DNA from 3 places in the Paenibacillus medicaginis genome. Region 3 is predicted to be linked to each of the others. Evidence: predicted binding sites of a transcription regulator. Region 3 holds the regulator's gene; each other region holds the start of a gene.
What was found. Region 3 encodes Rex, which represses fermentation and respiration genes when NADH is low (regulators of the CRP and FNR family bind a similar motif). Its sites were predicted from a motif close to TTGTGAAATATTTCACAA; they were not measured.

Region 1 (3,279 bases), on a different contig from region 3:
AGCAATTGTTGGGGCTAGGACGATCGAGCAGCTCCGGGAAACATTAAAGGGTAGTGACATCCGATTAAGCACGGATATACTGGATGCGATCGATGCGATTGTTCCACCAGGCGTAACCCTGGATGCGATGGAAAAAGGATGGACTCCCGGTTGGTTACAAGCAGAGAAGCGAAGAATCCGGAGCAAACCGAGGTTTTGGCCGCCATCTTACCCTTGAACTTCTATCCAGAGGGGCTAAGGTGTATGCTGGTGCAAGAAATCCGGAGTCCATTGACATTCCCGGTGCAATTCCTGTAAAGCTATTCTTATAAATAATGGGGGAGGATCAATACTGAATATTCTTTCCGCATTATCATGGTTCAGTATGGAGGGGAGTGAAGGCGCTTATTCGGCTGCAAAGGCGGCAGAGTGGGCAATGACGAACGAGTTGCGCTTAAAACTGTATCCTCAAAATGTAAGAGTAGCTGGCTTGCATGTGGGCTATATGGAGACAGACATGACGTCAAGCGTTGAAGCTCCCAAGTCCAATCCTGCGGAAATCGCAAAAATTGCTATTGATGGAATAGAGTCCGACAGCTTTGAAATTCTTGCTGATGAACCAAGCCGCAAGCTCCAAAGTGCTCTCGCCGGTGGTGTAGCTGCTATATACCCACAGCTTACAAGATGAGCAAAACTGTACTTATCACCGGAGCAGCGGGCGGGATTGGTAAAACGCTAAGCCGGTCACATCTGAAGGCTTAGCGTATGTTTTCGTTAAAATGTTGGCGGCACCCCGAATAGAAGAACAGCAATCCGTCCCTGATGCGCTTTTACCATTTCATAATTTTCACCTTTGCCGTGCCATCTGTCTCTTCTTCCACCGTATAGGAATAACCGAGGTTAGTGAGTTCCTCCATCAAGAACACCGGTACACGGTCATTATGAATCCAGATCTCATCCCCTGGACGGCTTCGTTCCAAGACGGACAGTGTTCTAACCATGGGTTGTGGGGGCTCCAGCCCCCGGTTATCCAGTTCAATGATATGCGGAATTGTCTCGGTATCCGATGATTCTTGTCTCGGAACCTTTTCTGTATCAATATTCATTGCCATGCTGTGGTCGGCTTCATCAAGCCATTGCCTGTTCTCTTTCCGCACAAGGGTGACCACCCAATGATCCTGCGCTTTTCTCTCTGTTTTACTTACAAAACCCTTCATCTTTAGAAGCGTGATCAATGGAGCGGGTTTGATCGTAGCGTGGAGAATAAACATGTCGTTTTTATCCAGTTTTTTGACCGCGTCCATAATGATCTGAAACGGATCGCTTTTATTGCGCAAATGCGCTCTTACATCCAGTTCTACGATGTTAAATTGTTCCTGTTTCATACCGTGTATCCCTCCGGTCGGCCTGGGGCTTTAACGAAATTTCACTTCTCACAGGCTTTTTAGACTTTGCCGATTTTGACCTGAAAAATGTCAGGCCCCTCTTCAATGTACTCCCATGTGAATTCATTGGGGTGCATCGCTTCAAACTGATAGCGGAGAGGGAGCGGATCGTGGTCGTTCACCAGCAGCATCGCTTTGGACGGCGGCAGGGCGGAAAAAGTATCAAAAATGACCTTGTGCTTGAATTTTGGCGGGTACTCTGTAGCGTTAATCATTGCGGCATATTGATTCATAGTTGATTCCTCCTGGTTTTTTGTAATTTCATTCACAACCTGATTATAAAATTTGCGGAGATTCACCCCTGTGATTAGACTCACTAAATGCAAACTCAAGGTCAGACGCAAAAAGGAAATCTGCTATAATACTCAGTAACTGAACCTAGGAGTGGGAATTGCATGCATATCGAAATGAATGATCTAACCAGAGATAAGCTAAAGGATAGCCTTGGAAACCGCCCTGGATGCTTTAAGCTTTTTATTGATACAGAGGACTGCGGTTGTAATGGTGTTATTGTTGTACTGATCGTTGGTGGGCCTAATAATACGGATATCACTTTTCAGACTGAGCCGTTTACGTTCCTCGTAGATCCCCAGCAAAAACCGCAGTTTGAAGAAAAGCTGCGTTTGCAAGCAGAAGAAAACTATCCGTCCTTCAAATTGTCCAGCGATTCTACGTTATACAGCAGCAATGTGCGATTAAGGAATATGCGCGCCTAGGCGATTTTAAAGTTCGCGATGTTTCCCGAGGCCTACGTTTGGATGATAGAGCAAATGAAAAAAAGGCTTTGAACGTTAGAGAGACCCGGTATGGAATGGTGTTGAACCACGGTGGCTGCAAGCAATCCACCTATCCAAAATAATACGTGTCGAATGCTTTGTGTCTAGAAAACAACCTAAATGGTTTACAGAGCAATTACCGTTAATGGATATGGCGCTATCTCGGGCTTGATGTCTCATTCACCAACCGCTATCCGCATGAATTTTCGGCCGCCCGCGCGCTGGCGGTTGAACCCCGATTCATTGTTCGTGACGAGCCGCTCTTGGCGCTTGACGTTTCATCCAGTCGCAAATTGTGAAGCTGCTCGAAGATCTTCAGCAACGGTTACCAAAGTCCATCCGGTTTTGGTGCTTTTTAATTGTTGTAGACGACTTCGGCCCACCAACCAACACATCTAAAAGGACACAAATGTACCAACATACTTTTAATACTTTTAGTGCATAATTTCGAGAATCATATGTTAAAGGGAAGTTTCTGATCTTTCGGGAACTTTCCTTTTCCATTCTGACATATTTTTATCAAATAACAAAAATCAAATTATGTTATTTGTATTTTGAATTTTATTGGAGTATACTTAATTTATCTTAATAAGGAGGTTAATTAATGGCAGATTCACTTCTAACAAAAGAAACCATTTTAGATGCGACGGAAGATGTTCTTCGTCGGTTTGGACCAGAGAAGACGAGTGTAGTTGATGTGGCGCGATCATTAAATGTCACACATGGAACCATTTATCGTCATTTTCCAAGTAAATCGGCTTTACGTCTTGCGGTTGTAAAACGCTGGTTTCATGTCATCACTGAACCTTTGGACAAGACATTCCAACTAGAATGCTCTGCCAGTGAGCGTTTACGTATATGGATGGATACTTTAATCCGGATCAAACATACCAAAGCACAACAAGACCCTGAGATGTTTGCCATCTATACTGAAATTGCTGAAGAATCAGATGATATTGCTAATGAATTTGTTAATCATATCATCAGTAGCATCACCAAAATTGTAGAAGCAGGGATAAGCAATCACGAGTTTAAAGAAGGAATAGCAGAAGATATTGCCCGTGGAATCTATCTGTCAA
Region 2 (3,279 bases), on a different contig from region 3:
TCGTATTGATTTGAATGGGAATGCCCGCCTCCCGCAAATAACCGATGCCGCGCATCGTCATTGTAAAGGAACCGCGAGTGCCACGAAAATGATCATGGATATCCGCGCATGAACCATCCAGACTGAATGCCCAACGGGACAAGCCCGCTTCCTTTGCCTTCTCGACTGCGGTGCGTGTCACTTTGGGGGTGGCGCTTGGTGTTATGGACAGTGACAGCTTTTTCTCTGCAATGGCATACCTGGCCAGCTCAAACAGGTCGGGACGCATTAACGGATCTCCACCTGTGAAAACACAGAGTGGATGATTCAATTCAGCAATCTGGTCCAGCAACCTCTTGCCCTCCTCAAATGTAAGCTGGCGGGGGTCGGGTCTGTACTGGGCCTCCGCCCGGCAATGCAGACACTTTAAGGCACACGCCCGCGTGACCTCCCAAATCACGATAAAGGGGTCTTTATGATAATCCCGTACAGACCCTGAAGCGATCATGCAAATCTCCTCCTATGGAGCCGAATTTTAAACAACTAAAATCAAGAAAGAACCATACAGAACAGCCGCAAACACCATCTCCGCAATCCCTGTCGGTTTTGCCTTCAGCCCCTGGCCGGGAAGCAGGACAGCCCGCAATAGCAAAATAAGGAAGGGAATAAACAACAGCGGCTTGATCGAGGCTGCTGCCAGCATAATCACCAGATGATAAACCACAGATGCGTAGTAGTAACGTGGATTGTTTTTTTCCCTGAGCACAGTTTTGACATACAAGGCAGTCCCCGCAAAATAGAGCACCAGCAGCACAAACAGTTCGTTCACTGTCCGCCACTCCGTTGTTCCCCCTCCGAGATAGACGACAGGATATATAAAGGAGCAAAAAAGCAAAACGGCGGCAATGTCATTCAATAAAGCGCGTTCCTGTTTGATTCTGGCATAATACACATTCAGCGCAAAAAAAGGCAGCAGCAGCGCTCCATACCAGATGAGTTGAGGCTCATACCACACAAGAAAAATTAGCAAAGGCAGCGATATGGCCCCATATAGTATGGCAGGCTTGCAATATCGCTCCCCTTTACCTGTTTTAATCCACTGCAGCGCGGGGAAAGTGAATAAATAGAGCACCAGCCAGCAGACAAACAGCGGGATGTGAATGCCGTGCGGTCCACTGACTGCCAGCCCCGTCAAAAACGGAAGAATGAGCATGACCCACGCGCCATGCTGTTTGGGAATGTACCTGTTCATACCATGAATCTCCTTTCACTTGACCGACTTTTTTTCAGACAAGCTGCTCACTTTAAGCGTCTATAATTGTGCAGGTTTTCACGTGATTTTGCAGTTTAATCCCTTGCGTGTCATGACGTTGGCAGCTCAATGTCTGCAGCCAGCTGTTATCCGCCAATATAGGACATGCCGATTTTATTTCTGGTTTTGGCCGTTTGCTCCGTTCTTTCTTCGGAATACCGGTCTGCCCTCCGCTCCCACACGTCCACAATCGCATTGAGCATATGCGTGTCATCCGCTCCGGACCGCAGCAGTTTGCGCAGATCAAAACCTTGGCCTGCAAACAGGCATGTATAGAGCTTTCCGTCGGAAGACAGGCGGGCCCGGGTACAGGATGAGCAAAAGGCTTCACTTACCGAGGTGATAAAACCGACCTCTGCAGAACCATCCAGGTAACGGTAGCGCTGTGCCACCTCTCCGAAATAACTTTGGTGCACAGGCTCCAGTTCATAAGCCTTCGCGAGCAGATCCAATATCTCCTGTTTGGTTACCACACCGGCATAACTCCAGCCGTTTCCATTTCCCGCATCCATAAACTCAATAAAACGGAGCGTAACGCCCCGTTCCTTGAAATACCCCGCCATGGGTAAAATCTCGCTGTCATTTACGCCTTTTTGCACAACCATGTTGACTTTGACCGTAAAACCAAGCTTTCTGGCACACTCGATCTGCTCCAGAATGTGTGCAGGGCCCACCTCTCTGCCGTTCATCCGGCCGAAAATTCCGGGGGCCAGGGCGTCAAGGCTGATGTTCAGGCGGCGCAGCCCGGCCTCATAAAGAGGCAACGCCTGCTGTCCAAGCAGCGAGCCGTTGGTGGTTAAACCGATGTCCTCTACGCCTTCAATGGACCGGATTCTGGCTATAAATCCGGGAAGACCCGGCCGCATGAGTGGCTCTCCCCCGGTAAGACGGATTTTCTCCACCCCAAGGGAAACAAAGAGCCTGATCAGCCGCTCCATCTCCTCGAACGATAACAGCTCACACTTGGGCAAAAACGCAAAATCATGACCATACACTTCTTTTGGCATGCAATAGGTGCAGCGGAAATTACAGCGGTCCGTTACCGACAGGCGCAAATCGCGCATCGGCCGCAGCAGGCTGTCTTTTAGTGTATAGGATGTCATGCGGCCACCTTCCTTCTTTTAGAGGTAGTTCAAATAAGCTATGAATGAATTTCTTTTCCCTTCCGGTGCTGCTCGGTGATGTCGCTGAACGTTCCCACATAACGGATATCCTCGCCGCTCTCGTCCTTCACCGCACTGATGTTCAGCCACTGCAAATACTCCTCGCCGTTTTTGCGGCGGTTCCAGATGCCTCCTTGCCACATGCCGTGATTTTTGATGGCCTTCCACATTTCACCGTAAAATGCTTTCGACTGTCTGCCGGATTTCAGAATGTTCGGATTTTTGCCAATCACCTCTTCTTCCGCGTAGCCAGTAAGCTTGGAAAAGGCAGGATTGACTGCTTTGATGGTTCCCGCCACATCCGTCACCAGAATACCCTGTCCGGTCGATGCAAACACCTCAGCCGAGAGTGCCAGACGATCCTGAAAGTAGAGCCAGACAACGATCACCAGACTCGCCAAAGCTACCTGCGACAGCAGCATAAATCCGATGGAATATTGGCCTGTAAGCGAGTGAATGGCCGACAGCATCAGCGGCGGGAAGAAACCGCCCAGACCGCCCATCATGGATACAATGCCGTTCACGATGCCGGCCTGCTTGTTGAAATAAAAAGGCACCAGCTTGAAAATGACTCCGTTGCCGATTCCCGCACAAACCGCAATGGCGAGACTGCCTGCCGTATACAGCCCGATGGAAGGCGAGAAGGCAAGGAGAATGGCAGCCAATGTATAGGTGGCAAATGTGCCGATCAGCAGGAATAACGGCTGAAAGCGGTCCGCCAGCCAGCCGCCGACCGGGCGCATAAAGGTAGCCAGCGCAATAAAACCGGCGGTGCGCATCCCGGCATCGACTTTGTCCAGTTCGAAATTCGACACCAGAAAATTC
Region 3 (3,279 bases):
TTCAGGGCAATAAAATCGGCCTTGTTGCCTGCGGCGAGCGCTCCTACTTCCTTCAGGGCAATCGAATTCGCACCATATTCCGTAGCCATCCGCAGGGCCTCGCCCGCCGGGACCGCCGTCGGGTCGCCTGTAACTCCCTTATGAATCAAAGCGGCCAGCCGCATTTCCTCGAACATGTCCAGATTGTTGTTGCTTGCCGGACCATCTGTCCCGAGCGACACGGTGACTCCCGCTTTAAGCAGATCTGTCACTCGCGCTACACCGCTGGCCAGCTTGAGGTTGCTTCCCGGATTGTGGGAAACGGCTACCTTGCGCTCGGCGAGCAGGGCAATCTCTTCATCATTCAAATGGACGGCATGCGCAACCAGGGAAGGCCGGGAGAAGAAGCCCAGCTTATCCAGATGCGCAACAGGGCGAAGACCGTATTCACGTACGTTCTGCTCCACCTCGGCGGCCGTTTCCGACATGTGGGTGTGAAGCGGCAGATCGAGGTCATGGGCCGCCTGCACGAACTGTTCAATAAAGGCCGGCGGGCAGGTATACGGCGCGTGCGGAGACATCATGGCCGTAATGCGGCCGGCCGCTTCTCCGTGCCAGTTTTTCGCAAAGGCTACCGCCTCCGCCAGTTTGGCGCGCTGCTCCTCTTCCGAGCATAAACCGATGGCGCCGCGCATCAGGCTGGCACGGATGCCGGATTGCTCGACCACTTTGGCCACTTCATCCATATGGTCATACATATCCAGAAAAGCGGTTGTGCCTCCCTTGAGCATTTCAAGCACGGACAGCGACGTCCCCCAGTACACATCCGAGGCGGTGAATTTGGCCTCCATCGGCCACATCTTCGTTTGCAGCCATTCCTGCAGCACCATATCGTCTCCGTAGCCGCGCAGCAGCGACATGGCGGCATGGCCGTGCGTATTGATCAGACCTGGCAGAAAGAGCAGTCCTGTGCCGTCTACCACCTCTGTGGCTTCCTCTCCTGCGGGCAACTCTTCTCCGATATAGGTGATCCGGCTGTTTTCAATGATCATGTAGCCGTGGACAACCGCTTTTTCCTCACGGTTCACCGCGTATGCCCCGTTTTTAATCAGCCACTTATTGGTCGTCATCTTCATTGTCATCCTTTCCGTTCTCCAGGTAATAAGCCAGGCTCAGCAGGTCTGTTGTAAAGTCCGTCGCATGAATGCGGATATGCGCAGGGGCTTTGATGATGGTTGGCGCAAAATTCAGAATCGCCTCTATCCCGCTCCCGATCATCTCGTCAGCTACGTGCTGGGCTTCAAAATCCGGTACAGTGATAATCCCGATCCGGATGTGCAGCTTTCTGACCGTATCTCTCAGTTCTTCCATCGGCTGCACGGTCAGGGTGTTGATCTGCCGCCCGACCTTGGCTGGCGAGGAATCGAAGACTGCCACAATTTTCATATTATCCTTTAAATAAGCGTTGTAATTGGACAGCGCCTGCCCGAGATTACCGGCTCCCACCAGTGCAACGTTGATTTGCTGGTCTATTTTGAGTATATGGCGTATTTTATCGATCAGATACATCACATCATAGCCGATTCCCTTGCGTCCGAAATCCCCGAAATAAGCCAGATCCTTGCGAATCTGCGCCGGATTCAGGTCCAGCTTCTGGCCCAGCTCCTGGGATGAAACCGTGGTGACCTCCCGTTTATGAAGCTCGTTCAGGTAGCGCAGGTAGACGGGCAGCCTGCGCACCACGGCTTCGGATATTTTATCTGCTTTCATGCATAATCCTCCTAAATTCACGGACTAATGAATCGTAACGAGCTTAGCTGCCCGCTTCCGTATGAAGCCATTCGGAAATCCGGGGCACGATCTGCTCTGTCTGCATATGCTCTATTTTCGGTCCCGGCAGGGAGTAGAGGAAGTGCTTTCCGTAATAAGATTCGATGACACGGGTATCATACACGATGACTACTCCACGGTCCTTGGCCGTACGGACGAGGCGTCCGAAGCCCTGCTTGAAGCGGATGACCGCCTGCGGCACGGACAGTTTCATGAACGGGTTTTTCTTCTGCTCCTGGAGCAGTTCGCTCTTCGCCTCCAGCAACGGGCTGTTCGGCGGCTGAAAAGGCAGTCTGACAATAGCCAGACAGGTCAAAGCCTCTCCGGGAATATCGACCCCCTCCCAGAAGCTGCTTGTACCGAGCAGCACGGACGCCTTGGCTTCCTGAAACCTTCGTGTCAGCTTGCTGCGGCTACCGCTATCCATCCCCTGCCCCAGCACCGTAATTTTACTCGAAGCAAGCACCTCCTTCAGCGGCTCGTATACCTGCTTGAGCATCCGGTACGAGGTAAAGAGGACAAGCATCCGTCCCTGAGTTACCTCAGCCGCGCTGCGGAGCGAGTCCACAAGCATGTCCACGAACCTGACGTCCCCCACGCTTCCTTTTACGCTCGGGAAATCCCGCGGGATGACAAGCAGCGCCTGCTCCCGATAGTTGAACGGAGAAGGCAGCAGGGAGGTAAGCAGGCCGCCCTCCTCCGCAGCCTCCTGAAGACCGAGCTGGTCGATCATATATTGGAATGATTTGTTCACGGACAAGGTTGCGGAGGTGAGCACAACGCTTTTTTTCTTGTCAAAAAACATCTCCTTCAACTGCTGGCTGACATCCACCGGCACGGCGTAAAACTGCAACGATTTCCCTTTAAATTGGCCGCTGGCCTCAAGCCAGTACACAGTGGTCAGATCATCCATTTTGATAAAAAAGCGCAGGCTGTCACGGAAGGCAGCCAAATCTTTAACCAGCCCTGTAATATCGGTTACCAGACTCTCGGCACCGTAATCGTCCTGCTCGTCCTTGATTTCCTGCAGCATTTTGTCTCCCTTGCGGACGATCTCGCCAAGCGCAACATAAATCTGGTTTTCCAGTTGCTCCGCCTCCGTCCAGCCCTTTGGTTTGTCGGAAGGCTTGAGACGAGCCGAGAACTGTCCAGTCTCCCCCGGGGGAGCGTCACTCCGTTCAGGCAGCATGCCGAAAAGCATATCGCTGAGCTTATCCCAGGTCTCCTTAACCTCCACCATCGCCGGATACAGGCTGTCGATCACATACGCCCATTCCGTGGCCTTCTCGTGCCCGGAAGACATAAGCTGCTGGCGCAGGACGGGCAGCTGCCCGTTCTTGCTGTCCTTGAACAAACGGGTCAGCGCATGGACGAACGTGAAATATTTCATATGCATGCCCAGATGCTTGCCTGCCACCTCTTCCAGATGATGCGCCTCGTCAATGATCAGATGCTCATATGCGGGAAGCA

Region 1: a site for Rex is predicted at 1,678-1,695, ahead of ACE5LO_RS00235 (DUF2249 domain-containing protein). Genes of this name have one in related genera too.
Region 2: a site for Rex is predicted at 1,298-1,315, ahead of ACE5LO_RS09635 (YwiC-like family protein). Genes of this name have one in related genera too.

What each region holds. Positions count from the first base shown of each region.
Region 1 covers NZ_JBHIRY010000001.1:45,332-48,610, reverse strand. The annotation lists gene ACE5LO_RS00250 (aldo/keto reductase) at 1-217, shown strand, start outside; gene ACE5LO_RS00245 (SDR family NAD(P)-dependent oxidoreductase) at 302-667, shown strand; gene ACE5LO_RS00240 (DUF2249 domain-containing protein) at 810-1,364, opposite strand; gene ACE5LO_RS00235 (DUF2249 domain-containing protein) at 1,424-1,657, opposite strand; gene ACE5LO_RS00230 (iron-sulfur cluster biosynthesis family protein) at 1,820-2,140, shown strand; gene ACE5LO_RS00225 (TetR/AcrR family transcriptional regulator) at 2,805-3,279, shown strand, end outside.
Region 2 covers NZ_JBHIRY010000007.1:72,032-75,310, reverse strand. The annotation lists gene ACE5LO_RS09640 (TIGR04053 family radical SAM/SPASM domain-containing protein) at 1-487, opposite strand, end outside; gene ACE5LO_RS09635 (YwiC-like family protein) at 515-1,231, opposite strand; gene moaA (GTP 3',8-cyclase MoaA) at 1,378-2,394, opposite strand; gene ACE5LO_RS09625 (nitrate/nitrite transporter) at 2,433-3,279, opposite strand, start outside.
Region 3 covers NZ_JBHIRY010000021.1:91,342-94,620, forward strand. The annotation lists gene ACE5LO_RS19295 (amidohydrolase) at 1-1,109, opposite strand, end outside; gene ACE5LO_RS19300 (redox-sensing transcriptional repressor Rex) at 1,096-1,749, opposite strand; gene dinG (ATP-dependent DNA helicase DinG, 3'-5' exoribonuclease type) at 1,793-3,279, opposite strand, start outside.